DNA from 2 places in the Streptomyces sp. NPDC039465 genome. Region 2 is predicted to be linked to the other one. Evidence: riboswitches for the same ligand, from Rfam matches in the RefSeq annotation. Region 2 holds a riboswitch; the other holds the start of a gene.
The links. A riboswitch is a leader RNA that binds a small molecule or an ion and turns the genes downstream of it on or off. The one in region 2 is predicted to bind ZMP and ZTP.
Positions count from the first base shown of each region.

Region 1: linked by a shared signal. The riboswitch ahead of ACZ7LT_RS07405 (bifunctional 5,10-methylenetetrahydrofolate dehydrogenase/5,10-methenyltetrahydrofolate cyclohydrolase) and the one ahead of ACZ7LT_RS19515 (serine hydroxymethyltransferase) in region 2 are both predicted to bind ZMP and ZTP.

Region 1 covers NZ_JBVKAP010000002.1:259,415-274,275, reverse strand. Annotated here, with positions in the region: gene ACZ7LT_RS07450 (CHAT domain-containing protein) at 110-2,347, shown strand; partial or broken gene ACZ7LT_RS07445 (winged helix-turn-helix domain-containing protein) at 2,552-3,093, shown strand; gene ACZ7LT_RS07440 (hypothetical protein) at 3,185-3,595, shown strand; gene ACZ7LT_RS07435 (TnsA-like heteromeric transposase endonuclease subunit) at 3,600-4,037, opposite strand; partial or broken gene ACZ7LT_RS07430 (transposase) at 4,551-4,799, shown strand; gene ACZ7LT_RS07425 (transposase) at 4,792-5,769, shown strand; gene ACZ7LT_RS07420 (amidohydrolase family protein) at 6,160-7,260, shown strand; gene exaC (acetaldehyde dehydrogenase ExaC) at 7,567-9,090, opposite strand; gene ACZ7LT_RS07410 (GAF domain-containing protein) at 9,146-10,417, opposite strand; ZMP/ZTP riboswitch at 10,550-10,649, shown strand; gene ACZ7LT_RS07405 (bifunctional 5,10-methylenetetrahydrofolate dehydrogenase/5,10-methenyltetrahydrofolate cyclohydrolase) at 10,674-11,531, shown strand; gene ACZ7LT_RS07400 (SWIM zinc finger family protein) at 11,721-13,031, opposite strand; gene ACZ7LT_RS07395 (DEAD/DEAH box helicase) at 13,037-14,861, opposite strand, start outside.
Region 2 covers NZ_JBVKAP010000005.1:332,268-347,128, forward strand. Annotated here, with positions in the region: gene ACZ7LT_RS19450 (NADP-dependent isocitrate dehydrogenase) at 1-494, shown strand, start outside; gene ACZ7LT_RS19455 (helix-turn-helix domain-containing protein) at 719-1,693, shown strand; gene ACZ7LT_RS19460 (malate dehydrogenase) at 1,867-2,856, shown strand; gene ACZ7LT_RS19465 (hypothetical protein) at 3,015-3,557, shown strand; gene ACZ7LT_RS19470 (isocitrate lyase/PEP mutase family protein) at 3,615-4,337, opposite strand; gene ACZ7LT_RS19475 (carboxymuconolactone decarboxylase family protein) at 4,334-4,783, opposite strand; gene ACZ7LT_RS19480 (carboxymuconolactone decarboxylase family protein) at 4,841-5,341, opposite strand; gene pdxR (MocR-like pyridoxine biosynthesis transcription factor PdxR) at 5,389-6,789, shown strand; gene ACZ7LT_RS19490 (TetR/AcrR family transcriptional regulator) at 6,847-7,569, opposite strand; gene ACZ7LT_RS19495 (MFS transporter) at 7,695-9,164, shown strand; gene ACZ7LT_RS19500 (hypothetical protein) at 9,310-9,609, shown strand; gene ACZ7LT_RS19505 (glutathionylspermidine synthase family protein) at 9,620-10,801, shown strand; gene rocD (ornithine--oxo-acid transaminase) at 10,916-12,121, opposite strand; ZMP/ZTP riboswitch at 12,230-12,320, shown strand; gene ACZ7LT_RS19515 (serine hydroxymethyltransferase) at 12,396-13,664, shown strand; gene ACZ7LT_RS19520 (hypothetical protein) at 13,707-14,486, opposite strand; gene ACZ7LT_RS19525 (RNA polymerase sigma factor) at 14,479-14,861, opposite strand, start outside.

The sequences.
Region 1 (14,861 bases), on a different contig from region 2:
CGGTTGTCCACTGCTTTCAAGGCCCTCTGGCAACCGGCCTGATGGGCCGAGACCGGTAAACTTGGGATTCAGCCCGGTGTGGATGTCCGACGCTCGGGAGGCGAGAGAAGTGGTGGAACGCAATACTTTTGCATTGGAAATCTCGGGCAAGGATGGCAGCTATTCGGTCAGTGCAGCCGCGGGAACCGCACCACCGGTCACGGTTGAGAATGTTTCATTGAATGTCGAAGGTATTAGGGAGCGATTCGGCGTGCTACAGGAGGGCACGCAGCCGACTTCGCTGATCAGTAGATCCCCGCACGGGGCCTCCGCCGCGAGGGGGCTGTCCGCCCGCGAAATCGGTGACGAGATGTTCTGTGCTCTATTTCCCGGTGATGTGGGCGGGCTCTATTCCGAGCGGCGGCGGCAAGCCGCGGCTCGGGGTGAAAAGTTGCGGATGTTGCTCTGCATGGACGCCCCGGAACTGACCGCGCTGCCTTGGGAGTTGATGCACAACAAGGAATTTGGATACGTGTGCCTCGAGGACGAGATCGTCCGCTGTGTGAATCTGTCCCGGCCTCTCGGGCCGCTTTCGACACAGCCCCCGGTCCAGGTGATGGGACTTGCATCCGTGCCGCCCTTCGGAAAGCCCCTAGACGTGGTGAGGGAGCAGCGCGACCTGAGGAACAGTCTGAGACAGCTCACCAAAGGGCGCCTCGCCCAAATGCGCTGGGTGAATGCGGAAAACTGGACCAAGATGCTAGACCAGTTCATCTCCGAGTCCGGTGGGTGCCATGTGCTCCACTACGTCGGCCACGGCGAGTACGACCCTGAGGAAGAAGAAGGCGCACTCGTCTTCGGTGACGAGCTTGGCCGCAAGCTGCTTATCCATGCTGGCACTATGGGCAAGGCCATCCAGCAAGCCCACCCGCAACCGCAACTTGTGGTCCTGAACGGGTGTGAGACCGGAAAGGGGAGCGAGGACGACCTCTTCTCCAGTGTGGCTGCGGCGCTGCTGCGATTCGTCCCGGCCGTGGTCGCCATGCAGTTCAGGGTGACCGATAGGGCGGCGATCGCGTTCTCCCGTTACTTCTACCAGGCACTGGTCGGTCTCGGCCGCCCCATCGACGTGGCGGTGCACCAAGGGCGGCTCGCAATGCTGCTGAGCGACGACAAGAGTCTCGAGTGGGCGACGCCTGTGCTCTACGTACGAGACGACAAGGACATCCGACTGTTCGACTTCGAGCGGCACGAATCCCAGCAGGAAAGGATCGCGGAGGATGTTCGGCGCGACGAGGAGCGGCTGATCGCGACCAGCGCCTCCAAGAGCGCGCATATTAGCGGCAACCCGGTGCTGATCCAGACCAAGCCCGGAGGCTCCACCGAGGTCAGGCCCGGGGAGTTCACACCCAGCGACTTCGAACTGGTCTGCCCCGGGCCGAACTGCGGGCTCATCTACATGCGTCGCAAGAACGACGTCCACGGCGTCCCCTGGGGCGCCCCCTACCCCATCGAGCCGAGCATGGGGAAGATCGACGCGATAGGCATGGTGGAGAGTGCGCTCGGCGAAGGCCGGAGCAGTGTGGAAGTCGTCGCCAGGGTAGGTGAGGAACTGCGCTTCCTGTGGAATGACAGCGGGGAGCCGGCCGATTGGCACCTGTCGCCAGAGCCGATCACCGGGCGGGCGACCGGCAATCCAGCGCTTATCCAGACCAGGCACGGGGAGCCCGGTGACTTTCATCTGGTCTGCCCTGCTCTGGGTGGCGGCCTGATGTTTCTGCGTCGCAGGAACGACATGCAGGGCTATCCGTGGAGCACCCCCTATGTCTTCGCCCCAGACCTCGGAGAGGTCGCGGCGGTGGGCGTGGTGGAGAGCGATCTTGGCGGCGGCCGGGGCAGTCTTGACGTCGTGGCCAGGACGGGGCATACGTTGCGGTTCCTCTGGAACGAGACCGGGGAACCGACCGACTGGCAGGAGATGGCGGGCACCCTTGCCGGTGGGGCGACGGGTAATCCGGTCCTCATCCAGGACCGGACCGCAGAGCCCGGTGACCTCCTCTTGGTATGCCCGGCCGAGAGCGGCGGGCTGATGTTCCTGCGCCGCAGAATCGACGTCGCCGGTGGCCCGTGGAGCCTGCCCTACCTGATCGCGCAGGATCTGGAGATCGCTGCGGTGAGCATGATCCAGAGCACCTTCGGCGGCCAGAAGGGCAGGGCGGGGGCCAATTTGGAGCTCATAGCCAGAGTGGGCGACTCGCTGGAGTTCTTCTGGAAGGGCCCACCGCCGCAATTCTGGATTCACAACACTTTCGGGCCCCAACACCCCCTGGTGGAGGTAGTAGATGCCCCGACACCTCGGACAGCGTGACCCAAGGGCTGGCTGTGAGAGGGGCATGCCGGATCGAAGCGAGCCGCGAACAGACGCTGGCCTAACGCAGGTGGTCCTGAGTTCGACCGTTCCTCACCCGGACCGGACGTACTCGCCCTGGTGTCGGCGTGCTCGTCTACTGAGGTTTAACTCGTGGTGTCGTATGGGCTGAGGGCTGCTGGGTCCGTGCGGTAGGACCGGGGCATGCGGTATCCACAAGGGGGCGGACTGACCGCCGAACGCCAGGAGTTTCGCGAACGGTTAGGGCTCCAGGCCGCGGAGCGGTTCGCTCGGGGTGAGGCGAGTGCGGTGATCGCCAAGGACCTGCGGGTCAGCGTCCGGTCGGTGCAGCGGTGGCGGCAGACGTGGGATGAGGGCGGTCCGCGAACTCGGCGGTCGCAGGGCCGGCGTCGCTGCCGAGGCTGAGTCAGAAGCAGTTCACGCAGCTGGAGGCGGAGCTGGCCAATGGGCCTCCCGCCCACGGCTGGGAGGACCAGCGGTGGACGCTTGCGCGGATCAAGACAGTGATCGGTCGACGCTTCCACCTGACCTACACGATCCAGGGCGTGCGGAAGCAGATGGTACGCAACGGCTGGTCCTGCCAGGTGCCAGCCCGACGGGCCATGGAGCCGGGACGACGACGCGGTGGCCGGGTGGGTCAAGGAGGTGTGGCCCTGCGCGGAAGACTCGTGGCGGCCCGTGGAGCCTGGCTCGTCTTCGAGGACGAAGCCGGATTCTCCAGGACGCCAACAAAGATGTCTGGCCATCCGACTGCTTGAGCACCACGCGACTTCACGGGTTCAACTTCAGTAAGTGGCTCTGGCAAGATTTTCGTAGGTGGAGATCATTTCGCGGCGGCGGCGGTTGATCGGTCGTGCAGTGGGCACCCTCTGGCTGTGTTCTGTTGAACTGCCGAACTTATTACCGCAGTTGGCCAATGTGCTGGTGATCTCGGCCGATGTTTCCGATGCTGCTGTGTCGGTCCGCGCCCGCACGCGGTCCGCTGCTCCAGCGGGATGTACGGGATGCGGCGAGCTCAGTGAGTGGTGCCACAGCCGCTACGTGCGGCACCTCGCCGACTTGTTTATGCGCGCGGCGATCCGGCGCTCACCGTCCGGGTCCAGGTCTTCCTTCAGCCCCTCCGGGTCCCAGCCGCTGTGCCCGCATGCCGGAGTGGTCGCGCAGGATGACGAACTGAAACTTCAGAATGGGTCCAGCGTACGGAAGTTGGCGCGACCGGTGCGCTGATCGTTCATATGATCCACTCGTGCTGTGCACCCCCCGCCCGACGGACGGAGCCGAACTGCACACCCACCCGCTCGAAGCCCCACCCGGCCTCGGCGCAGGCCCGGCGCGTCAACTCGAACGTTTCGGCATCGCGCGGTGCGATGCAGTTGTCGGCCCGGACGTCGACGACCACGGCCGAGCCATCCGCGCGGCGCATGGAGAAGTCCGGGGCATGCCGACGCTCACGCGTACCGTCGTGCCAGTGCAGCCAGAACGCCTGGGAGGCGACACTCACCACAGCCGGGTCGAAATCCATGAGCACGAGACGGTCCCGCTCCAGCCACGACTCGAAACCGACATGCTGCCGAGTCGTCGCCGCCCAGTACCAGCCCGGGAAATAGCGCCCGCCCGGCGGCCACCGAAACGGCCCCGCCGGACGAGCGTCCTTGAGCCTGACCGACACGCAGTCCAACAGCGGACGCCGTCGACGCTAGCGCCTGCCCACCACACTCGACACCTCGACGTACGGCGCCGCCCCTTCCAACCCAGCCGATACCGACATACGACACCCCCAGCCCGCACCCCCTCACGACTAACTTGATCTTTAACGTGCGCCATCGAACGGTACGTCGTACTTGATCACTCGGTTCGGGATCCGCCGTACGCGGAAGCGGCCTTCGTCTGAACATGTGCTCCGACCAAGGAACACACACGTCCAGCACGAAGGCCGTGAGGATGAGTCTGCTGCATCGCGATGTCCGGCAGGAACCGCCAGCCGAACTGTCACGCTTCCGGGGCGAGTTCTACTGCTGTCTCACCGCTCGTTCGGATGCGCTGTTCGAGCTGGCCGACGCGATCTTGTGCGGTGACGGGCCGGTGAAGTCGCCGGTCGAGCTGTCGCTGGTGGGCGAACACCGCCGTGGTCACGGGGGGCCTCTACGCCGCTGTCTCAAAGGGCCGGGTCGACGCGGATCGGATGCGGCAGGCCCTGGCCTCGGTGTCGCTGCCGCGGGCGGCCGATGGCCGGCTGGTCCTGGCCGTCGATGTCACGTGCTGGCTGCGGCCCGACGCCCACACCTCACCAGAGCGGATCCTGTGCCACACCTACGGTCGGAGCAAGGACCAGCACATCCCCGTTCCCGGGTGGCCGTACTCGATCGTCTGCGCGCTGGAGCCGGGCCGCAGCTCGTGGACCGCCCCGCTGGACGCTCTGCTGTCTGGCACCCGGAGACGACACCGCCACCGTCACCGCCCGGCAGCTGCGCGAGCTGATCGAGCGGCTGATCACGGCAGGCCAGTGGCAGGTCGGCGACCCGGATGTCCTCGTCATCGCGGACACGGGATACGACGCACCCCGCCTGGCCCACCTCCTGCGGGATCTGCCGGTCCAGCTCCTGGCCAGGATGCGGTCGGACCGCGTCCTGCGCAGGCCAGCCCCGCCGCGGCAGCCTCACACCACGGGCCGGCCGCCCCGGCACGGCGGCGAGTTCGTCTTCGGGCAGCCCGACACCTGGGGCACCCCGGACACCGAAACCGTCACCGACACCCGCCTCTACGGCACCGCCCGAGCACGCTCGTGGGACCGGCTCCACCCCAAACTCACCCACCGTTCTTCCTGGGCCGCGGCCGACGGCACCCTCCCGATCGTCGAGGGGACCGTGATCCGCCTGGACATCGATCATCTGCCCAGCGGAGCCACCCCGAAGCCGGTCTGGCTGTGGTGGTCGGGCACCGACGCCACCGAAGCGGACACCGACCGACTCTGGCAGGCATACCTGCGTCGTTTCGACATCGAGCACACCTTCCGCCTGTTCAAACAGACCCTCGGCTGGACCTGCCCGAAGGTCCGCACACCCCAGGCGGCGGACCGCTGGACATGGCTGATCCTCGCGGCCTACACCCAACTGCGACTGGCCCGGCCACTGGCGGCCGACCGACATCGTCCATGGGAGAAACCCACCTCGTCCGACCGCCTCACTCCAGCTCGAGTCCGTCGCGACTTCCGGCACATCCGCCCCAACACCGCCTGCCCAGCCCAAGCACCGAAACCCACCCGCCCCGGACCTGGACGTCCACCAGGACGCAAGAACACGCGGCCCACCCCACGTCATGACGTCCACACACCCCGCACAACGGTCACTTCAGCGTCCAGGAAGGCGAAGCCGACGACCCCACGACCCCGCCGCACAGGTTAAAGATCAAGCTAAAGGTTGTCCCGTAACTGGTGTGGCTGCTGCGGCGTTGACTGGGCATGGGTGGGGTGATCGGCTAGCAGCGCGGTCCCGTCGTCCGGGACCGGCATCATCTGAATCGCCGGGCCGGCAGCAACGCACGCGGCAACGACACCGCGACCGCCACCTGCTGCTGATCACCCGGAACGGGGGCCGTCGGACGCGACGGCCCCCGACTTCGTACGTGAGCCGGCCGTGAAGGGATCCTGGCCTGGGATTTCGTGGCAGACGATGGGCTGGACCGCGTCCGTCCGAGGGAACCGACCTCGAACAGGGCACGCCGTGGTGATCGTGGGCCCGCCGACGGGCCATCGTGGTGCGGCAAACCGATGGCGCTACGGATGGGGAACGCGGATGTCCGAATCGACCCGGGCCATGAGCCGGCGCAGTCTGCTCATCGCCGGCGGGGCGTTGGCGACCACCGTCGCTGCCACGGGCGAGTCCAGCGCTCTGGCCAGGGGGGAAGCGGTGCCGCGGGGCTCGGGGAGCGGCGATGACGCCGGCCGGGCAAGGATCGACGTCCACCACCATTTCACCGCTCCGGCATGGGTGGACTGGGCGGAGCGTGAGGGCCTGGTGCGGCGGCAGGAGCTGCTGTGGTGGGCGCGTTGGGATCTGGACTCCACCCTGGCGCTGATGGACCGGGTAGGAATCGCGACCGCGGTGCTCAACCCGACCATGCAGGACCAGTACCGCACCGCGGCGCAGGCCAGGGAAGGTCTCACCGTCGTCTTCGAGGCGATGGCCGACCTGGTGGCCCTCCACCCGGGCCGTTTCGCCGTCCTCGCTCCTGCTGTCCTGGACCATCCCGAAGTGACCACGTGGGCTCTCCGCCGCGCCTTCGACGAGCTCGGTGCCGTCGGAGCCAGCGTGAAAGCCAACCACAACGGTGTCTACCTCGGTGATCCCTCGCACGACCGCTTCCTCGCCGAACTCGACGAGCGCGCCGCGGTCCTCTTCACGCATCCGCTCGACCTCCCGGGCGGAACACCCGGCGTGCCCACCGTCCCCGGAATTCCGAACTTCATGTGCGATTTCCTGCTGGACACCACGCGTGCTGCTGTGAACCTGATCCGTACCAGGACACTCGACCGCTACCCGCACCTGTCAGTCATCCTGCCGCACGCCGGAGGATTCCTCCCTCAGATCGCCACCCGCATGGAGGCCTTCGGCGGCTTCTGCACTCCACCCCTCGATGCTGCCCGTGTACGGGACTACCTCCACCGCTTCTACTACGACACGGCGGGCCCGTCGGCCCCCTCGGGCACTCTGGTGGCCACCGCCGGCGCCGACCGGATCCTCTTCGGCACCGACTGGCCGGCCGCCTCCCCAGACATCATCACCGACTTCACGGTGCCGGCCATCGAGACCGACCCCGTCTTCACCGACCGCCAACGACGCGGCATCAACCGCGACAACGCGCTCCGCCTGTTGCCCGCGCTGAGGCGCGCCTAAGGGCTGTCCCGCTGATCCACCAAGGATTACGGACAGCCCTTAGCGCCGCCTGGAGAGCTGATCGCGATTGAGGACGGCGTTGGTCACGGGCATTCTTGCCGGCTACGGGCGGCGAAGGTGGCCAGTGTCTGCTGGTGTGAGGGTGTACCTGAGCTTGCTCTGGCCCGTGTATGGCCCGGATCTTCTCCACGAGGCGGGATCTCAGCGGGAAACAGCCGAAGAATGAACGGATTCGATTACTGTCATGAGGTTTGAGAGCGGCGCCTGGCAGGGCTTTTATGCAGGCCAGACGCCGTTCTCTCTTGCTTAGAAGAATCCGAGCTTCTTGGGGGAGTAGCTGACCAATAAGTTCTTCGTCTGCTGGTAGTGGTCCAGCATCATCTTGTGCGTCTCGCGGCCGATCCCCGACTGCTTGTACCCCCCGAACGCCGCATGCGCCGGGTACGCGTGGTAGCAGTTCGTCCACACCCGGCCCGCCTGGATCGCGCGGCCCGCGCGGTAGGCCGTGTTGATGTCGCGGGTCCAGACGCCCGCGCCCAGGCCGTAGAGCGTGTCGTTGGCCGTCTTGATCGCGTCGTCGAAGTCGGTGAACGAGGTCACCGCCACCACCGGGCCGAAGATCTCCTCCTGGAAGATCCGCATCCGGTTGTCGCCCTCGAAAATCGTCGGCTGGACGTAGTAGCCGCCCGCCAGCTCGCCGTCGTACTCGAGGCGCTGACCACCCGTCAGGATCTTCGCGCCCTCCTGCTGGCCGATGTCCAGGTAGGAGAGGATCTTCTGCAGCTGGTCGTCGGAGGCCTGCGCGCCGATCATCGTGTCCGTGTCGAGGGGGTGGCCCGGCAGGATCCGCTCGGTCCGGGCGACCGCCGCCTCCAGGAACTCGCTGTAGTGGCCGCGCTGGATCAGCGCGCGCGACGGACAGGTGCACACCTCGCCCTGGTTCAGGGCGAACATCGTGAACCCTTCGAGCGCCTTGTCCCGGAACTCGTCGTCCGCCGACCAGACGTCGTCGAAGAAGATGTTCGGCGACTTGCCGCCCAGCTCCAGCGTGACCGGTTTGAGGTTCTCGGAGGCGTACTGCATGATCAGCCGCCCCGTCGTGGTCTCCCCGGTGAACGCGATCTTCGCCACCCGCGGCGACGACGCGAGCGGCTTGCCCGCCTCCGCGCCGAAGCCGTTGACGATGTTCACCACACCCGGCGGGAGCAGATCGGCGACCAGGCTCATCCAGAAGTGGACGGACACCGGGGTCTGTTCGGCGGGCTTCAGGACGACCGCGTTCCCGGCGGCCAGCGCCGGCGCCAGCTTCCACGTCGCCATCAGGATCGGGAAGTTCCACGGGATGATCTGCGCGACCACGCCCAGCGGCTCGTGGAAGTGGTACGCGACGGTGTCGTCGTCGACCTCGCTCAGCGAGCCCTCCTGGCCGCGCAGGGCGCCCGCGAAGTAGCGGAAGTGGTCGATGGCCAGCGGAATGTCGGCCGCCAGGGTCTCGCGGACCGGCTTGCCGTTCTCCCAGCTCTCCGCGACGGCCAGCTCCTCCAGATGCGCCTCCATCCGGTCCGCGATCTTCAGCAGCACGGCGGCGCGGTCGGCGGGCGCCGTACGGCCCCAGGCCGGCGCGGCCGCGTGCGCCGCGTCCAGTGCGCGCTCGACGTCCTCGGCGGTGCCCCGGGCGACCTCGGTGAAGGGGCGGCCGTCCACCGGGCTCGGGTTCTCGAAGTACTGCCCGCGCGCCGGGGCGACGTACTCCCCGCCGATCCAGTGGTCGTACCGCGACTGGTACGACATGACCGCGCCGTCGGTGCCGGGCGCTGCGTAACGCGTCATCGAACCGCCTCCCTCGGAGCGCACCGGCCGCCCTTGGCCGGCGCTCCCGGCGAGGCTAGGAGCCTTGACGTTGCAACCCCGTTGCACCGGCGGACAGTTCGGCGTCCAGCGCCCGCAGCCGGGCAAGGACCGGAGCCCGGCCGCTCGCCGGAACCACCCGCGCGAGCGCCCGCCACACCACCGGATCGTCCTCGCCCCACGCGCTGTACGCCCAGTCCGCCAGCAGCCGCGGATCGCCTCGGTCCACCAGCGCCGCCCGCAGCTGCCCCGCGAGCCGCTCCCGCAGCCGTACGACCCCGGGGGCGCACGAGCCCGGCAACAGCGGCCCCGCGTACACCCCGAGCGCCGCCGACAGCGCCCCCGAGCCGAGCCTGCGCGCCACCGCGTCGAAGTCCGCGTCGACGGTCCTGGCCAGCCGGTACGGGCGTGAGCGCAGGACGTCCGCGCCGAGCAGCCCCCGCAACCGCGACAGTTCGGCCCGCAGCGTGACCGGCGGCACCGACGCGTCCTCGTACAGCAGCGTCAGCAGCTCCTCACCGCTCACGCCCTCGGGACGGCGCGCCAGCACGACCACGAGCTCGCTGTGCCGACGGCTCAGCCGCACCCTGCGCCCCTCCAGCGTCAGCAGTGCCTCGCTGCGGCCCAGCGCCTCCAGCCGCATCCGGTCCGTGTCCGGGGGAGGGGCGAGCAGCGCCAGCTGGGACTCGGCGGCCCGCGCCACCGCTTGGACGAACGCCAGGCTGTGCGGATGCGCGAGCCGGTCGCCGCCGGTGATGTCGACGGCGCCGAGCAGCCGCCCGCTGTGCGGATCGTGCACCGGCGCCGCCGCGCACGTCCAGGCCTGCACCGACCGCCGGAAGTGCTCCGCCGAGAACACCTGCACCGGCCGGTCCAGCGCGACCGCCGTCCCCGGCGCGTTCGTTCCCGCCGCCGACTCGCTCCAGCGCGCCCCGGCCACGAAATTCATCGGCCGCGCCCTGCGCAGCGTCCCCGGATGCCCCTCCACCCACATCAGCCGCCCCGACGCGTCGCACACCGCGACCAGATGCTCCCCATCCGTCGCATAGGCATCCGTCAGCTCCCGGATCACCGGCATCGCAGGGGCGAGTGGATGCGCCTCCCGGTACGCGGCCAGATCCTGCTCGTCCAGCTCGACACAGGCGGCCCCGTCCGGGCTCACCCTCGCCCGCGCCGAGCGCCGCCACGACTCGGCGACCAGCGCCCGCACCGGCGGCCTTGGCAGCCCCCCGCCCGAGGTGAACGCGTCGTGCGCCCCGCGCAGCGCCCTGGTGTCGGACTCCGGACCCACCCACGCGTCACCGGCCAAACCGGCCTCCCCGTCCAGGACTTCGGCCCTTGTCGGCGGGCCCGCGGCATCATCGTGACCGCACCCCGGGACGCCGACAACCCTCCCCGCCGCACCCTGTCCGGTCTCCGCCCCTGGGCCTCACGTACAGTAGGCGCGGGCCGTGACTGGCGCGTGAGGTGGAGTACCACCGGGGAGCGGCCCGACGGGCTCCGACCGGACTCCGCCACTGCCGTGCGCCTGGGCGACGATCACGACCGATGCTCAGGAGTGGCCCATGCCCACCGTTCCCGCCGCACGCCTCATGGACGGCACCGCGCTCGCCCGCCGCACCGTCGAGGAGACCGCCGCCCGCGCCGCCGAGATCACCCGCCGTACGGGTACGGCCCCGTGCCTGGCGACCGTCCTCGTCGGCGAGGACCCGGCCTCCGTGACGTACGTACGGATGAAGCGCGCCCGCTGCGAGAAGGCCGGAATCCGCTCCCGGCACATAGAGCTGCCGGCCGCCACGACCACCGAGGAACTCGTCGCCACCCTCACCGGGCTCTCCCAGGACCCCGAGGTCAACGGCATCCTGCTCCAGCACCCGGTCGGACCGCACATCGACGAGCGGGCCGCCTTCGAGGCGATCGCGCCGGAGAAGGACGTCGACGGCGTCACGATGACCTCGTTCGCGGCGATGAGCTTCGGCCTGCCCGGCTTCGAATCCTGTACCCCCGCCGGCATCATGCGTCTCCTCGACGCCTACGACGTGAACCCGTCCGGGAAGCGCGCGGTGGTCGTCGGACGCAGCGCGATCCTCGGTAAGCCGGCTGGCATGCTGCTGCTCGCCCGGGACGCGACGGTCACCTACTGCCACTCCCGCACCACCGGCCTCTCGGAGATCGTCGCCGAGGCCGACATCCTCGTCGCCGCCGTAGGCCGTCCCCGCTTCATCCGCGGCGAGGACATCAAGCCGGGCGCGGTCGTCATCGACGCGGGCTACAACCCCGGCAACGTCGGCGACGTCGACTTCGACAGCGCCGCCGAGCGCGCGAGCCTGATCACCCCGGTGCCGGGCGGCGTCGGCCCGATGACCATCGCGGTCCTGCTCGCTCAGACCGTGGACGCGGCCGAGCGCCAGCTCGGGCTGTAGCGGCCGGCTGGCCGGGCGGGCCGCTGCCCCGCGCCGTACGGACCCGGCGGCGGGGGCCGGACCGCCTTCCGCCCCCGGCTGCCGCCCCGGGCCTCCCCGTACGCACCCTGCTAGGGGGCCGGGCCCCCCGGGGCGGCCGGCCCGGCATCCGCCCCGCCGCCCTTCCAGCCCCCACCCCACCCCACCCGGCTACGGTCGGCCCGGCTCCACCGTCACCCCCACCAGCGCCGCCGCCGGATCCGGATCCGCCGGGCCCGAGGGGGTCCAGCGGCCGCGGGACTTGGTGTACGGCCACCAGCGGCCGTCCTCGCCCAGGCGTAGTTGTACGTCTGCGCCGATCACGGTCCAGCGGGCCGGGCCCGTCTGGCGCAGGGGCGGGCGGTCGGGGTCGTCCCAGGCCTCGGCGAGCTGGGTCAGCGCGCGGGCCAGGACGTCCGGGGCCGGGGAGACGTCCTCCTCCAGGACCTTCAGGGCCGGCGCGCCACCCAGGCTCCACGCGCGCGTGGCCAGGTCGAGTTCGGCGCGTCGGCGGCCCGTGCCCGACGCCAGCCGGGCGGCGATCCAGGGCGCGGCCGGGGCCGCGGCCAGCCGGACCGCGTCCTGGCCGACCGTCAGGGCCGGCTCCACCGGGTGCCGGTCGTGCCCCGGTGCCCGGGCCTCGGCCAGCATCCGGTGCGCACGGGCCGCGGCGTCGGCCGCCAGGAACTCCAGCGCCGCGGGGTCGAGCCCGGGCGCGGGGCCCGACTCGGTCTCCAGGGAGGGCGGTTCGCCGGGCGCGCCGGGCAGTGGGGGCGGGGCGGGCAGCGGGGGCAGGATGCCGCGCGCCGCGAACGCCTCCTCGGCGGGGACACCGGCCGCTTCCGCGACGGGCTCGGGATGCTCCGACGCGGCCCGCGCCGCGCTGCGGACCTGGAGCTCGTCGAGGAGCCGTCGCTCACCGCGGCCCCGCATCAGCAGCAGGACGAACGGATCCTGGTCGAGGAGGCGCGCCACCTGGTAGCAGAGCGCGGCGGTGTGCGGGCAGTGGTCCCACGCCTCGCAGGTGCACTCCGGCTCCAGGTCGCCGATGCCGGGCAGCAGCTCCACCCCGGCCGCCGCCGCGTCCTCCACCAGGTCCGGCGGCATCTCGCGGTCGAGGAGCGCCGCGATGTGTCCGGCGCTGTCGACGGCCATGTCCAGGAAGCGGTGCCAGCCCTCCGCCGAGAGCTCTTGGAGCAGGACGTCGCTCCGATGACCCGTGCCGTCCCGGTCCCTGACGACCGCGGTGATCCGCCCGGGCCGGACCGTCACCGCGCCGACCGAGCCATCGCGCGCGTGCTTACGGCCCTTCTTGAGCTGCTGGCCGTCGAGCGCGGTGTCCTCCAGCGCCTTCAGCCAGGCCCGTCCCCACCAGGTCCGGGCGAACGTACCGCCGTGTACCGGCGGCAGCGCGGCGAAGGTCCGCTCCTCCTCCGGGGCGGCCCCGTCCTCGTTGTCGTACGCGTCACTCATCGCCCTCATCGCCCTCATCGCCCGTTCCCTCGCAGCTCCACCAGGTCCGCCAGCTCGGCGTCGGTCAGTTCGGTCAGCGCGCCCTCGCCGGAGCCGAGGACGGCGTCCGCCAGCTCCCGTTTGCTCGCCAGCATGTCGGCGATGCGGTCCTCGATCGTGCCCTCCGCGACGATCCGGTGGACCTGCACCGGCTGGGTCTGCCCGATCCGGTACGCCCGGTCCGTGGCCTGTGCCTCGACGGCCGGGTTCCACCAGCGGTCGTAGTGCACCACATGACCGGCGCGGGTCAGGTTCAGGCCGGTGCCGGCGGCCTTCAACGACAGCAGGAACACCGGCACTTCGCCGTCCTGGAAGCGCTGCACCATCGCCTCCCGCTCCGCCACCGGGGTCCCTCCGTGCAGGAACTGCGTCCGCACCCCCCGGGCCGCCAGATGCCGTTCCAGGAGCCGCGCCATCTGCACGTACTGGGTGAAGACGAGCACGGCCGCCTCCTCGGCGAGGATCGTGTCGAGGAGTTCGTCGAGGAGCTCCAGCTTCCCGGAGCGGTCCGCGATGGTGGGGTTGTCCTCCTTCAAGTACTGCGCCGGGTGGTTGCAGATCTGCTTCAGCGCGGTCAGCAGCTTCATCACGAGGCCGCGGCGCTCCATGCCGTCCGCCTCGGCGATCGCCGCGAGCGTCTCGCGCACCACCGCCTCGTAGAGGCCGGCCTGTTCCTTGGTCAGCGACACGGCCCGGTCGGTCTCGGTCTTCGGGGGCAGTTCGGGCGCGATCCCCGGGTCGGACTTGCGGCGGCGCAGCAGGAACGGGCGGACCAGCGCCGCCAGCCGCTCGGCGGCCGCCGGGTCGCCGCCCTCGACGGCCTGCGCGTAGCGGGTACGGAAGGTGCCGAGGCGCCCGAGCAGGCCGGGGGTCGTCCAGTCCAGGATCGCCCACAGCTCAAAGAGGTTGTTCTCCACGGGCGTTCCGGTCAGCGCCACGCGCGCCTTCGTACCGATGGTGCGCAGCTGCCGGGCGGTGGCCGAATAGGGGTTCTTGACGTGCTGGGCCTCGTCCGCGACGACCATGCCCCAGGCCGGCTCGGCCAGCCGCGCCGCGTCGAGCCGCATGGTGCCGTACGTGGTGAGGACGAACTCTCCGTCGGCCAGGCCGTCGAGGGTGCGGGTCGTGCCGTGGAAGCGGCGGACCGGGGTGCCGGGGGCGAACCTCTCGATCTCCCGCTGCCAGTTGCCCATCAGCGAGGTGGGGCAGACCACGAGGGTGGGCCCCGCGGCGGCCGGGTCGGTCTGGCGGTGCAGATGAAGCGCGATCAGAGTGATCGTTTTTCCCAGGCCCATGTCGTCGGCGAGGCAGCCGCCGAGCCCCAGCGACGTCATCCGGTGCAGCCAGTTCAGGCCACGCAGCTGGTAGTCGCGGAGGGTCGCCCGGAGCGCGGCGGGCTGGGCGAGGTCCTGTCGCCCGCCCTCCGGGTCGGCCAGCCGCTCCCTAAGCCGTGCCAGCCACCCCGACGCCTCGACCGCCACCGGGCGGCCGTCCACCTCCGTCGAGCCGGTCAGTACGGCACCCAGCGCGTCGATCGGGCTGACCTTGCGGTCCTGGCTCTCCCGGGCCCGCAGCGCCTCCGCCGGGTCGACCAGCACCCACTGCCCGCGCAGCCGCACCAACGGCCGCCCGGCCTCGGCGAGCTGGTCGAGCTCCGCGCGGGTGAGGGTGTCGTCGCCCACGGCGAAACGCCAGTTGAAGGAGAGCAGGGCGTCGGCGGAGAGGAACGAGGGCATGCCGGAGCCGTCCCGGTCCCGACCGTGGTCGTCGCCGGCGGGCGGCCCGATCACGGCCCGCGCG
Region 2 (14,861 bases):
CGTACGAGCACCACCTCATCGACGACATGGTCGCCGCCGCCCTCACCTGGGAAGGCGGATACGTCTGGGCGTGCAAGAACTACGACGGCGACGTCCAGTCCGACGCCGTCGCCCGCGGCTTCGGCTCCACAGGTCTGATGATCGCCACCCTCATGTCCGCCGACGGCCGCACCCTGCTCGCCGAGGCCGCGCACGGGACGGTCACCCGCCACTACCGCCGCCACCAAGCGGGCCGGGAGACCTCGACCAACCCGGTCGCCTCGGTCTTCGCCTGGACCCGCGCGCTGGCGCACCGCGCCGCGCTCGACTCCACACCGGAGGTGGCCGGTTTCGCGCGGGCGTTGGAGGAGGTGTGCGTGGAGACCGTCGAAGGCGGTCAGATGACCCAGGACCTGGCCCGGCTGATCGCGGCGGACGCGCCCTGGCTGACCACGGAACAGTTCCTGGACGCGCTTGACCTCGGTCTACGGAGGAAGCTGGCCGCCCGAGCCTGACGTCCGCCCTCCTGGGTGACGGCGCCCGTCCTCTCCCCCGAGGAAGGACGGGCGCCGTCCTGATCAAGGGTCATGCACGCGCCAACTGGCTTCAAGGTCCGTAGCTCCCTGTGGCACGGAAGTGACCGTTCCGGGAACCTGTGCCGGAATGCGCCGGTGCGCGCCCGCGTCCGTGGCTGTCATCCTGTGGCCGAAACCGGTGACGGTGGTGACAGGGGGAAGCGATGCCTCGTTGGAAAGCGCTGCCTGAGCAACTCGACCCACAGGTGACGGAGTTCGCGAGCCAGTTGCGCAGGCTCGTCGACCGCACCGGACTGAGCCTGGCGGCCGTGGCGGACCGTACGGGGCACAGCAGGACCTCGTGGGAGCGGTATCTGAACGGCCGTCTCTTCCCGCCCAAGGCCGCGATCGTCGCCCTCGCCGAGGTCGCCGGGACCAACCCCGTACATCTGAGCACCATGTGGGAGCTCGCGGAACGGGCCTGGAGCCGGTCGGCCGCCGCATCCCCGTCCAACTCCCCGTCGCCTTCCCCTTCCCCTTCCCCTTCCCCGTCCGCGGCCACGGTCTCGGCGTCGCTCCCCGGCCCGCCCCCGCCCCCGCCGCCCCTCCCCTCGCCCTCCGTCTCCACCGAGTCCTCGGCCCGGCCCCCCGGCCCCGGCCCGGCCCCAGAGCCCGCCTCACAGCCACGCCCCGACCCGGCCGCCCAACACCGCCGCAAGGTCACCATGTTCCTCGCGGGTGTCGTCGGCGCGCTTCTCGTCATCGCCGCCGCCGTCCTCCTCACCGACCTCGGCGGCGCCCCGCGCGGCGGCGCGAAGGCCGCCCCGCCCAGCTCGCCCGCCCCCGCCACCAGCCCCCGACTCCCGGCCGGCGTCAAGTGCGCGGGCCCCGACTGCGCCGGCCAGGACCCCGAGAACATGGGCTGCGGCGGCGCCTTCGCCACCACCGTCCGCAGCGCGCGCGTGGGCCCCGCCCGGATCGAGGTCCGGCACAGCGGCACCTGTGGCGCCGCGTGGGCCCGTATCACTCTCGCCGCGCCCGGCGACACCGTACGGATCACCGCCGGTCGCAGCACCCAGAGCGGGGTCGTGGACGGCGACACCGACGCGTACACCCCGATGGTCGCGGTGACGTCCGGCGCCCAGGCGCGGGCCTGCGCGACGCTGAGCACCGGCGTACGCGGATGCACGGCCGAGTAAGTGAAGGAGCGGGCGGCAGTGAGCCGTCCCACAAGGGGGTGGGGGTTGGACAGGGCCCGGGTCGGATAGCCTGACCGCTGGATATCTCTTCACGTCGAGACACCGATCGATCAGGAGAGAGTCCAGCACCAGGGGCAGGGACCCCCATCGCCAGCTGTCTTACGGAGATCGCCATGACCCGCACTCCCGTGAATGTCACCGTGACCGGCGCGGCCGGCCAGATCGGCTACGCGCTGCTCTTCCGCATCGCCTCCGGCCAGCTGCTCGGCGCGGACGTGCCGGTCAAGCTGCGCCTCCTCGAGATCCCGCAGGGCCTGAAGGCCGCCGAGGGCACCGCCATGGAGCTCGACGACTGCGCGTTCCCGCTGCTGCGCGGCATCGAGATCACCGACGACCCGAACGTCGGCTTCGACGGCGCAAACGTCGCGCTGCTCGTCGGCGCGCGCCCGCGCACCAAGGGCATGGAGCGCGGTGACCTGCTCTCGGCCAACGGTGGCATCTTCAAGCCGCAGGGCAAGGCCATCAACGACCACGCCGCGGACGACATCAAGGTCCTCGTCGTCGGCAACCCGGCCAACACCAACGCCCTGATCGCCCAGGCCGCCGCCCCGGACGTGCCGGCCGAGCGGTTCACCGCGATGACCCGCCTGGACCACAACCGCGCGATCTCGCAGCTGGCCGCCCGGACCGGCGCCGCCGTCTCCGACATCAAGCGCCTCACCATCTGGGGCAACCACTCGGCGACCCAGTACCCGGACATCTTCCACGCGGAGATCGCCGGCAAGAACGCCGCCGAGGTCGTCAACGACGAGGCGTGGCTGGCCGACACCTTCATCCCGACCGTCGCCAAGCGCGGCGCCGCGATCATCGAGGCCCGTGGCGCGTCCTCGGCGGCCTCCGCCGCCAACGCCGCCATCGACCACGTCCACACGTGGGTCAACGGCACCGCCGAGGGCGACTGGACCTCCATGGGCATCCCGTCGGACGGCTCCTACGGCGTCCCGGAGGGCCTGATCTCCTCCTTCCCCGTCACCTGCAAGGACGGCAAGTACGAGATCGTCCAGGGCCTGGACATCAACGAGTTCTCCCGCACCCGCATCGACGCCTCGGTGCAGGAGCTCGTGGAGGAGCGCGACGCCGTCCGCGGCCTCGGCCTCATCTGATCCACCGTCGCATCCTGACGTACCGCCATCGGGCATACGTCTGAGCGCAGTTCAGCGCCGCCCCCGCCTGCCGGGGGCGGCGCCTTTTGTTGCGCCCCTACCCTCGGATGTAGTACTTCTTATACATAAGCGAGTAGCTGCACAACGGGGAGACCTCGATGACGATCACCACGACCACGACCAGCACGACGACCGCGAACACGCCCACGCGCTTCGACCGGCGCATGTACGCGCTCATGAACAACCCCGCGGCGGCGCCCCTGTACGCCACCGCCGCCCGCCGCCGGGCCGTCGTCGCCGCCCACGTCCTGCTGACCGCGGTGACGGCCGCCGCCTGGCTCGGTGTCGTGTACGACGTCCTCCTCGTGCCGTCCCTGGCCGTCCTGTTCACGGGCATGGTGGGGTGGGTGTTCCTCACCGGGGCCCTCAACAGCGCCACCCGCGGGCTGCTCGAACTGCGCAGCCGGATCCTCGACGAGCGCCAGCTCGCCGAGCGCGACGCGGTCCAGGCGCGCGCCCACAAGGTGATGACCTGGCTGCTGGCCGGGACGGCGGTCGGCGTCGGCGCGGTCACGCTCTTCGCCGGCCTGCGGGTCGAAAGCCTGGTCTTCCCGGTCCTGTTCGCGGCACTCGTCGCGCACTGGCTGATGCCGCTGTGGGTCGGCGGGCTGCGCGTCCAGGACGAGCCCGAGGAGGACTGAGCCCGGCCCGGACGCGCCGGATCCCCGGATGTCCGGACGCGCGGCCCCGGCTCGCCCTCAGGCGCCGCCGAGGCCGCGGGCGATGTCGCCGAGTGCCACCATCGAGCGGCGCAGCAGGCCCGGCCCGAAGGTGATCCGGGTGGCGCCGCGCCGGCCCAGCTCGGCCGGGGTCGGACCGTTCGACCGGGTGAAGGCGTTGACGGGGACGTCGGTCTCCGCCCGTAGCGCGGTGAAGTGCTCCGGCGGGGCCATGATCGGGTAGACGCAGTCCGCGCCGGCCGCGCGGTACAGCAGGGCCCGTTCGATCGCCTCGTCCGGGTCCTTCCCGCCATGCAGGAAGGTGTCCACGCGCGCGTTGAGGAAGAGCCGGTCACCGGCCGCCGCCCGGACCTCGGCGAGCCACTCGGCGTGCGCCCGCGGCTCCTTGAGGATCCCGCCGGGCCGGGAGTCCTCCAGGTTCATCCCGATCGCGCCGCTCTCCAGGGTCCGTTCCACCAGCTCCTTGGGGGCGAGGCCGTATCCGTCCTCCAGGTCCGCCGAGACGGGTACGGCGACCGCGCGGACGATCCGCGCGACGGCCGCGAACATCTCGTCGGCGGGGGTCTCGCCGTCCTCGTAACCGAGCGCCTCGGCGACCCCGGCGCTGGGGACCGCGAGGGCCGGGAAGCCGGCGGCCACGAAGGTGCGTGCGCTGGGCGGGTCCCAGGGGCCCGGCAGGATCAGCGGGTCCCCGGGGGCCCGGTCGTGGTGCAGCGTGCGGAACGTCTCGACACCGGTCACTGCCACACCAGCTCCCCGGGAGGAGTGCGGCGGCTGACCATGATGCGGTTCCAGCTGTTGATCACGGTGATCAGGGCGATGAGATGGGCGAGGCCGGGCGCGTCGAAGTGGGCGGCGGCCTGCTCGTACACCTCGTCCGGTACGAAGCCGTCGGTGAGGACGGTGACGGCCTCGGTGAGCGCGAGCGCGGCCCGCTCGGGGGCGGTGAAGACGCCGTCGGTCTCCTCCCAGACCTGGAGCAGATCCAGGCGCCGCTCGCTCACGCCGTTCTTGCGGGCGAGCGTCAGATGCATGTCCACGCAGAAGGCGCAGCGGTTGATCTGCGAGGCGCGGAGCATGACCAGCTCGACGAGGACCGGGTCGCCCAGGCCCTTCTTGGCCGCGGTGCTCGCGGCGGCCAGCGCGTGGTAGACGTCGGCGCTCAGCCGGTCGGTTCGGGCAGGCACGGGTGCGTGGCCTCTCGGTCGGTGTGTGTCGTTCCGTTGGTCTCGGCTGCCGGGGCGTCAGCTCTTGTACATGCCCGGCGTGTAGTGGCCCGGCACCGTCCGCGTGCTGACCCCGATCCGGTTCCAGGCGTTGATGGTGGTGATCGCGGCGATGAGCTGGGCCAGTTCCGCCTCCTCGAAGTGGGCGGCGGCGCGCGCGTACACCTCGTCCGGTACGAAGCCGTCCGTCAGGACCGTGATCGCCTCGGTCAGCGCCAGGGCCGCGAGCTCCTTCTCGGTGTAGAAGTGCTCCGACTCCTCCCAGGCGGACAACTGGACGATCCGCTCCACCGACTCACCGGACGCCAGCGCGTCCTTCGTGTGCATGTCGAGGCAGAACGCGCAGTGGTTGATCTGCGAGGCCCGGATCTTCACCAGCTCGTAGACGACCGGGTCGAGGCCCTTCGCCGCGGCCGCCTCCAGGCGGACCATGGCCCGGTAGAACTCCGGGGCGAGCTGGGCGAGGGGAAGGCGGGGGGAGTGCTCGGGGGCGTACGTCCGTGTTTCCGTCGTCGTCATGGTCACGACCGTACGGGCGTTGTGGCTCAGGGGTATGGTCCACTTCCATGGCAAACGACTGGGCCACTTTCGGGGCGGACCTCCATCTGGAACTGCGCGGACCGGGACTGCGCAAGGGCCTGATGGGCGCCCTGCGCGAGGCCGTGCGCAACGGCCGTCTCGCGCCCGGCACCCGCCTGCCGTCCTCCCGCTCCCTCGCCGCCGATCTGGGGGTGGCCCGCAACACCGTCGCCGACGCGTACGCGGAGCTGGTCGCCGAGGGCTGGCTCACCGCCCGGCAGGGCTCCGGCACCCGGGTCGCCCCGCGCGCCGCGCCCCGTCGGCCCGCGGCCCAGGCGCCCCGTTCGCGTCCGGCGTCCGGCGGGCCCACGTACAGCCTGCGCCCCGGCTTCCCCGACGTCGGCTCCTTCCCCCGCACCGACTGGCTCAAGGCGTCCCGGCGGGCCCTCACCAGCGCCCCGCACGACGCCTTCGGCTACGGCGACGCGCGCGGCCGGATCGAACTGCGCACGGTCCTCGCCGAGTACCTGGCCCGGGCCCGCGGCGTCCACGCGGATCCCGAACGGATCGTCCTCTGCTCGGGTTTCGTGCACGGTCTGACGCTGATGGCCAAGGTGCTGCGGGCGCGGAAGGTGCGGGAGGTGGCCGTCGAGTCGTACGGCCTCGACGTCCACTGGAACCTCCTGACCGAGGCCGGGCTGCGGCTGCCCGCCCTGTCCTTCGACGCGCGTGGCACCCGCACGGACGAACTGGGCGCGATGAAGGGCGTGGGCGCGGTGCTGATGACCCCGGCCCACCAGTTCCCGCTCGGCAGCACTCTCCACCCCGACCGGCGCGCGGCCGCGGTCGACTGGGCGCGCGGCGCGGGCGGGCTGATTCTGGAGGACGACTACGACGGCGAGTTCCGCTACGACCGCCAGCCGGTCGGCGCGCTCCAGGGCCTGGACCCGGAGCGGGTCGTCTACCTCGGCACCGCCAGCAAGTCGCTCGCACCGGCGTTGCGGCTGGCCTGGATGGTGCTGCCGGAGGGCATGGTCGGGGAGGTCCTGGAGGCGAAGGGCGGCGTCGACTGGATGTCGAGCGCGCTGGACCAGTTGACGCTCGCGGAGTTCATGGCCTCGGGCTCGTACGACCGCCATGTACGCGGGATGCGGCTGCGCTACCGCCGCCGCCGTGACGAGCTCGTGGCGGCCCTCGCGCGACGCGCCCCGGACATCCGGGTCACCGGCATCGCCGCGGGCCTCCACGCCGTCCTGGAGCTGCCTCCCGGCACCGAGCGGACCGTGATCCAGGCGGCCGCCTGGCAGGGGCTCGCCCTGATGGGCTGCAACCGGCTGCGCCACCCGTCGGTCCCGCCGGACCGCGACCGCCTGGTGGTCGGCTACGGCACTCCGACGGACAGCGCCTGGGCGGGCGCGCTGGACGCGCTGTGCCGGGTGCTGCCGTGACCGTGTGGGGCGCCGGCCGTAGGCGGGCGGCAGGGGCCGTCGTACCGGCGGCTGGTGTCAGCCGGCCGGTGTCAGGCCCAAGGACCGGATGAGGTCGCGCATTTCCGCCTCGTAGAGCGAGGCGGGCTCGTGCGTCAGGGGGCGCAGATGCCCGTAGATCTCCAGCGACACCAGGCCGTGCATCCGTCCCCAGACCCGCATCGCGAGGGCCACGGCGGCGGCCGGCAGGTCGGGGAAGTCGTGACGGACCGACTCCGCGAACTCGGGCTGGAAGTCGGCCCACTCGGCGCCGCCGTCGCCCTGCAGCGGCTCCGCGTACGGCCAGGCGCCCGCGACCAGCCCGGTGAGCCCGGTGCAGGCGCGCCGTCCGGCGTCGGCCGCCGGACTGTCTGCCGGCTGCCGGTAGCCGGGGACGGGGTCGCCGTAGATCAGCCGGAAGCCCTCGGGGTGGGCGAGGCTCCAGGTGCGGAACGCCGTGGCCCAGGCCAGGATCCGGCCGGCCAGGTCGCTCGGCGGCAGTGCGTGGGCGGCGGCCTCGGTGGAGTCGACGAGTGCGGTGTAGACGTCGGCGACGAGCGTCGTGACCAGGTCGTCCCGGGTCGCGTAGTAGCCGTAGATGGCGCCGGCCGTCATGCCCATCTCGCGGGCGATGGCCCGCAGGGTGATCGCGTCCGGTCCGCCGTCGGCCATCAGCCGCAACGCGACAGCCTTGATCTCGGCGGCGGTTTCGGCGCGCAGGCGTTCCCGGCGACTGGGTCTGCGGACTTCCTGATCTTCCACGGTTGACACCTTACAGCGTTGCGCTACTGTTCGGCGTGCCTTTACTGAACGGCGTGTAGTAAATCTACGCCGTGAAAATCGCTGTGAACTCACATCGATCCGTCGTGCTTGAGAGGTGCTTCGGCGTGTCCGCCGCTTCCACGCATTCCGCTTCAGACGCACGGGCCGGGCTGAGGCTGGCCCTGCTCGTCTTCACCCAGTTCCTGGTGGCCCTCGACTTCAACATCGTGTACGTGGCCCTCCCCGACATCGGGTCGGGCCTCGGCTTCACCCCGCGCTCCCTCCAGTGGGTCATCAGCGCCTACGCCGTCGGCTTCGGCGGCTTCCTGCTGCTCGGTGGCCGGGCCGTCGACCGGTTCGGCCGGCGGCGGATGTTCGCCCTCGGCCTGGCCGTCTTCGCCGCCGGCTGCGTCCTCGGCGGCCTGGCCCGCGATCCGGGCACGCTCGTGGCTGCGCGTGCGGTCCAGGGGCTCGGCGCCGCACTCGTCTCCCCGGCCACGCTCTCCCTGGTCACCAGCGGATTTACCGAAGGGCCGGCCCGCATCAGGGCGTTGGCGTTCTGGGCGGCCGGCGGCAGTGCCGGCCTGGCCGCCGGGGCGCTGCTCGGTGGTGTCCTGACCGAGTACGGCAGCTGGCGCTGGGTGCTCTTCGTGATGGCGCCGCCCGCGGTGGCCGCGCTCCTCGCCGCCTTCGGCCTCCTGGCGCGCGACGGCCAGGGCGGTGAGCGGGGCGGGTTCGACGTCCTGGGCGCCCTGCTCGCCACCGCCGGTTCCGTGCTGGTCGTCCTCGGCCTGGTCGTCGGCCCCGACGAGGGCTGGACGACCGTGACCGGCGGCGGTGCGGTCCTCGCCGGAGTGCTCCTCCTCGGGCTGTTCCTGCTGGTCCAGCACCGCTCACGCGACCCGCTCGTACCGTTGCGGCTGCTCACCCGCCGGGCGCAGGCCGCCTCGATGCTGGTGATCCTCGTGTTCCAGAGCGCCCTCAACGGCGTCTACTTCCTCTTCACCACCTACCTCCAGAACGTCCTGCGCTACGACGCGCTCGAGGCCGGCCTCGCCTTTCTGCCCGTCACCGTCCTCTCGGTGATCGCCGGGCTGCGGACCGGGCCCGCCCTGATGGGCCGGTTCGGAGTCCGTACGACCCTGCTCCTCGGCATGGTCCTCAACGGGGCCGGCATCGGGGCGCTCGCCTTCGGGATGTCGGTCGGCGGATCCTTCTGGGCCCTGCTGCCGGGGATCGCCGTGTGGGGCATCGGCGGCGGGGCGGCCTTCCCGGCCCTCTTCGTCGCGGCGTCCTCCGGGGTCGCCCCGCACGAGCAGGGCGTCGCCTCGGCGCTGGCCACGACCGCTCAGCAGATCGGTGGCGCGGCCGGCCTCGCGGTCCTGGTCGCCGTGGCCAACGCCGGCCTCGGGGAATCCCCCGGCCCCGGCGCGCTCGTCGACGGCCTGCGCATCGCCGGGATCCTCGCCGGCGCCGCCTCGGTCCTCGGGGCACTCCTGGCCCTGGCCCTGCCGAGGTCCCCGGCCGCAGACGCGGGGCCGGCTGCGGGCGCGGCCTCGCGGCGCCGGAGCCCGGAGCGCACGACGAGCCGCTGATCAGGCCACCGCGGTGAGCAAACCGCACGAAGCCGTCTGAAACGGCGTCGCTGGTGAAGGGTTGGTGGACCGGGGTTAACGGCTTCGGGAGCCGCCCTCTAGTCTGTCCGGCGTTCGATGGCGCTGGGACGGGGAGGCACGGAAGATGCGCAGGCTGAGGTCGAGCACGGTGGTGCTCGGCGGAATGGGCATGCTCGCGTTGACGATCACGTCGTGCGGCTCCGAGCCCGACAAGCGTTGCGTGGACCCTCTCTCGTACGAGGTGCTGCCCAGCTACAAGTGTGACGACAGCAGTTCCAGCAGTTCCAGCAGCTCCGGCAGCTCCGGCCGGTACTACTACGGCGGCTCCCACAGCGGCGGCACCGTCTCGGGCGGCAGCTTCGACAAGGAGGCCGTCGACCGGGGCGGCTTCGGCTGCTCCAGCTCCGGCAGCAGCGGCGGCTGAGCGACCCCCGATGCAGCGGCACACCATCGAGCCCCGTCCCGGCTGGCAGCAGACCGTCGAGGAGCAGGGGCTCGTCTACCCCCTCACCCGCTACCCGGACGGCTCCCTGCGTCCCTACTGGGACGAGAGCGCGTACTACTCCTTCAGCCTCCCCGAGGTCGAGGCGCTGGAGGAGGTCGTCGAGGAGCTGCACGTGATGTGTCTGGCGGCGGCCGCCCACATCGTCGAGCGGGACCGCTTCGCCGACCTCGGCATCACCGACCCGCGGCTCGCCTCGCTGGTTGCCGAGTCCTGGCGGCGGCGGGCCGAAGTGCCTTCCCTCTACGGCCGTTTCGACCTGCGCTACGACGGCACGGGCCCGGCCAAGATGCTGGAGTACAACGCCGACACCCCCACCTCGCTGGTGGAGGCGGCCAGCCCGCAGTGGTTCTGGATGGAGGAACGCTTCCCCGGCGCCGACCAGTGGAACTCCCTCCACGAGCGGCTCGTCGACGCCTGGAAGCGGCAGGCCGCGCTGCTGCCGCCCGGGCCCGTCCACTTCGTCCACTCCGAGAGCGACGAGCTCGGCGAGGACCTGATGACGGTCGCGTATCTGCGCGAGACCGCCGAACAGGCCGGGCTCGACACCGAGGCCCTCTCGGTCGAGAGGATCGGCTTCGACAAGCTCAGTGGCCGTTTCGTCGACGAGCGGCTGAGGTTCATCCGCAGCTGCTTCAAGCTCTACCCGTGGGAGTGGCTGACCACGGACCGGTTCGGCCCGTACGTCCTGGACACCCTCGACAACGGCGGCGGCACCGGCACCACCTGCTGGATCGAGCCCGCCTGGAAGATGCTGCTGTCCAACAAGGCGCTCCTCGCGATCCTCTGGGAGCTCTACCCGGGCCACCCGAACCTGCTGGCCGCCTATCTCGACGGCCCGCGCGAACTGGCCGCGACCGGCGGCTACGTCGCCAAGCCGCTGCTCGGCCGCGAGGGCGCCGGCGTCACCCTCCACGAGGCCGGCGCGCCCCCCGTCGTCCGGGAACAGGCCTGCTGCTACCAGGAGCTGGCCCCGCTGCCCGACTTCGACGGCAACCGTGTGGTGCTCGGCGCGTGGGTCGTCGAGGACGAGGCGGCGGGGCTCGGCATCAGGGAGTCGGCGGGGCCGGTCACGGACGAATACGCCCGCTTCCTGCCGCACGTCATTCTCTGACGTAGTCCCTGAGCTGGGCGGGCCGCAGGCCGGGTCAAGACCAACCCCCGTGTACATGCCCACGGATGAGCCGGCCGCCCTGCCTGCCCGGCGCGGGCGCCGGGCAGGGCGGACTCAGCCGCCCAGGACCGACCTCAACTGGTCGAGGCCCCAGTCCAGATCCTCCTTGCTGATCACCAGCGGCGGCGCGATCCGGATCGTCGAGCCATGGGTGTCCTTGACCAGCACCCCACGGTCCATCAGCTTCTCCGAGATCTCCCGGCCGGTGCCCCGGCTCGGCGCGATGTCCACACCGGCCCACAGGCCACGGCCGCGCACCGCCTCCACCGCCCCGCCGCCCACCAGGAGCCCCAGCTCCCGGTGGAGATGGTCGCCGAGCTCGGCCGCCCGCTGCTGGTACTCACCCGTCTCCAGCATCGCGATCACCTCCAGCGCCACCGCGCATGCCAGTGGATTGCCTCCGAACGTCGACCCGTGCTCACCGGGGCGGTACACCCCCAGCACCTCGGCGCTCGACACCACGGCCGACACCGGCACGACCCCGCCGCCCAGCGCCTTGCCCAGGACGTACATGTCCGGGACGACGCCCTCGTGATCGCACGCGAACGTCTTCCCCGTCCGGCCCAGACCCGACTGGATCTCGTCCGCGACGAACAGCACGTTCCGCTCACGGGTCAGCCGGCGCACGCCCTCCAGATAGCCGGGCGGCGGCACCAGCACCCCCGCCTCGCCCTGGATCGGCTCAAGCAGCACGGCCACCGTGTTCGCGCTCATCGCGGTGCCGAGCGCAGTCAGATCGCCGTACGGCACGATCTCGAAGCCCGGCGTGTACGGGCCGAAGTCCGCGCGGGCCTCGGGGTCGGTGGAGAAGCTGATGATCGTCGTCGTGCGGCCGTGGAAGTTGTTCGCCGCCACCACGATCTTCGCCTGGCCCGGCGGCACTCCCTTGACCTGGTAGCCCCACTTCCGGGCGGTCTTCACGGCGGTCTCCACCGCCTCCGCCCCGGTGTTCATCGGGAGCACCATCTCCATGTCGCACAGCTGCGCGAGCCGCCCGCAGAACTCGGCGAACCGGTCGTGGTGGAACGCCCGCGACGTGAGCGTCACCCGCTCCAGCTGTTCCTTGGCGGCGTCGATCAGCCGGCGGTGGCGGTGCCCGAAGTTGAGCGCGGAGTACCCGGCGAGCATGTCGAGATAGCGTCGCCCCTCCACGTCGGTCAGCCACGCGCCCTCCGCGGACGCGACGACGACGGGCAACGGGTGGTAGTTGTGCGCGCTGTGCGCCTCCGCCGAAGCGATCGCGTCTTCTGTTCTCGACACGGGATCTCCGTTCATCCTGCGGCCTGGGGCGGATGTGGTGCCCACTTCTTATCGTCGCTCGTATGCCGGACGAAGAAACCTCGGTGACGGCACGCCCGCTAGGCTGGAAACACGCACGGCGACTGGCGTACGGGGAAGCGACCCCGGGGGAGCCGTGCGCGGCAGACCACACGAGGTGCCGCCCGCCTGGGCACCGCGGGACCGCACCCTGTCCCGCGTGGCGCCGCACTCACCGCCGCGCCCCGGGATCCGCCGACACGCCCGGAGGAACGCCATGAGCACCCCGCCCGCGCACCCCGCCCTCTCCGCGGCCGACCCCGAGCTGGCCGCTCTCGTCGTCGCCGAGGAGCAGCTCCAGGCCCGGACGCTGCGGCTCATCCCCAGCGAGAACTACGTCTCCCACGCCGTGCTGGAAGCCTCCGGCACCGTCCTGCAGAACAAGTACAGCGAGGGCTATCCCGGCCGCCGCTACTACGAGGGCCAGCAGAACATCGACCAGGTCGAGATCCTCGCCGTGGAGCGCGCCAAGAGCCTCTTCGGCGTCGACCACGCCAACGTCCAGCCCTACTCCGGCTCACCCGCCAACCTCGCCGTCTACCTCGCCTTCGCCGAGCCCGGCGACACCGTCATGGGCATGGCCCTGCCCATGGGCGGCCATCTCACCCACGGCTGGGGCGTCTCCGCCACCGGCAAGTGGTTCCGCGGCGTGCAGTACGGCGTACGCCAGGACACCGGTCTGATCGACTTCGACGAGGTCCGGGAACTCGCCGTCAAGGAGCGCCCGAAGGTCATCTTCTGCGGCGGCACCGCACTGCCCCGCACCATCGACTTCGCGGCCTTCGCGGAGATCGCCCGCGAGTGCGGTGCGGTCCTCGTCGCCGACGTCGCGCATATCGCCGGACTGATCGCGGGCGGCGCCCACCCCTCACCTGTGCCCCACGCCGACGTGATCTCCACGACCACCCACAAGACCCTGCGCGGCCCGCGCGGCGCCATGCTGATGTGCCGCGAGGAGCACGCCAAGGCCCTCGACAAGGCCGTCTTCCCCGGCCTTCAGGGCGGCCCGCACAACCAGACCACCGCCGCGATCGCCGTCGCCCTCCACGAGGCGGCCCAGCCCTCCTTCCGGGAGTACGCCCACTCCGTCGTCGCCAACGCCAAGGCCCTCGCCGACGCGCTCCTCGCCCGCGGCTTCGACCTGGTCTCCGGCGGCACCGACAACCATCTGATCCTGATGGACCTCACCCCCAAGGACGTCCCCGGCAAGGTCGCCGCCAAGGCCCTGGACCGAGCCGGAATCGTCGTCAACTACAACACCGTCCCCTACGACCCGCGGAAGCCCTTCGACCCCTCCGGCATCCGCATCGGCACCCCCTCCCTGACCTCGCGCGGTCTGACCACCGCCCACATGGAGACCGTCGCGGAGTGGATCGACCGCGGTGTCACCGCCTCCCGAACCGGCGACGAGGAGGCCATCGCCGCCATCCGCGCCGAGGTGGCCGACCTCATGGCCGCCTTCCCGGCCCCGGGCCTGCCGGCCTAGCCGCCCTCGGGGAGTCCGGCCGTCGGCCGGGCTCTCCGCACGTCAGCGGACCGACTCGGCGATCCGCCGCGCCCGCTCCAGCGACTCCTCACCCTCCAGCCGCAGCGTCGGCCCCGCCCCACCGGGCCCGGTCCACAGCAGCGTCGGCCCCGCCGGCCGCTCCGTACGGGTCCATATCTCACCGCGGGCATCCGTCATGGGGATGACCAGCCGGTGCGGCTCGGCGAACCAGTAGCCCGTGCCGCCGTCGCTCAGCCGGACCCATTCCGGCTGCACCCGCACCGTCTTCACGAAGCCGGGATCCAGCTCCGCCGGGAACTGGTCCAGGCGTATCGTCCGGCCGCCCTCGGTCCAGCACAGGCCGACCACGGACCGTCCCGGCGCCGACCGGGCCACCGACACGGCGTCCGGCTCGCCCAGCACGGCCGGTATCCGAGGCTCGAACCCGGCCAGCGCGGCGGCCTCCCGCAAGGGCACCGGGTCCTCGCAGCCGGGCACCGCCGCGCCCGGCACCGGCGGCGCCGACGGGTCGTAGCGCACCTTCACCCCGCCGAAGCCGAACCAGTCCGCCACCGTCGCCCGCACCGGAGGCGTGAGCACCAGCACCACCAGCGCCCCCGACACCGTCACCGTCAGCGCCCGCCACCGCCGGCGCACCCAGCGCCGCAGCCGCTCGTACCGCCCCGGCGGCTCCGCCACCGGCGCCGGCAGGGCGTCGGCCAGTATCTGCGCCAGCACCCGCTCGGCCATCGACTCCCCGGACACCTCGGGCACCTTCATCCGGCGCCCCAGCTCCCGCAGCTCCTGAGGAAGATCATCCATGCTCATCACCCCCTTCCGACCCCTTGGACCCCTCAGGCCTCTCCGGCCTCAGGGTGCCGAGCTGCCCGCCCAGCTTCTTCAGCGCCCGGCTCAGCCGTGACTTCACCGTGCCCCGCGGCCACCCCAGCGCCTGCGCCGTCTCCGCTTCGTCCATCTCCAGGAGATAGCGGTAGATCACCACCTGGCGCTGGTCCTCACCCAGCTCCTCCAGCGCCGCCGTGAGCAGCAGCCGCCGTTCCCGCTCCAGCGCCGCCACCGCCGGATCCGCCGATTCCGGTATCAGCGGCTCGGGGCCGAGCAGCCCCGCCTCCCGGTCCGCGACAGCCCTGCGGCGGGCCGCCGAGCGCACTGTGTTCCTCGTCTCATTGGCCACGA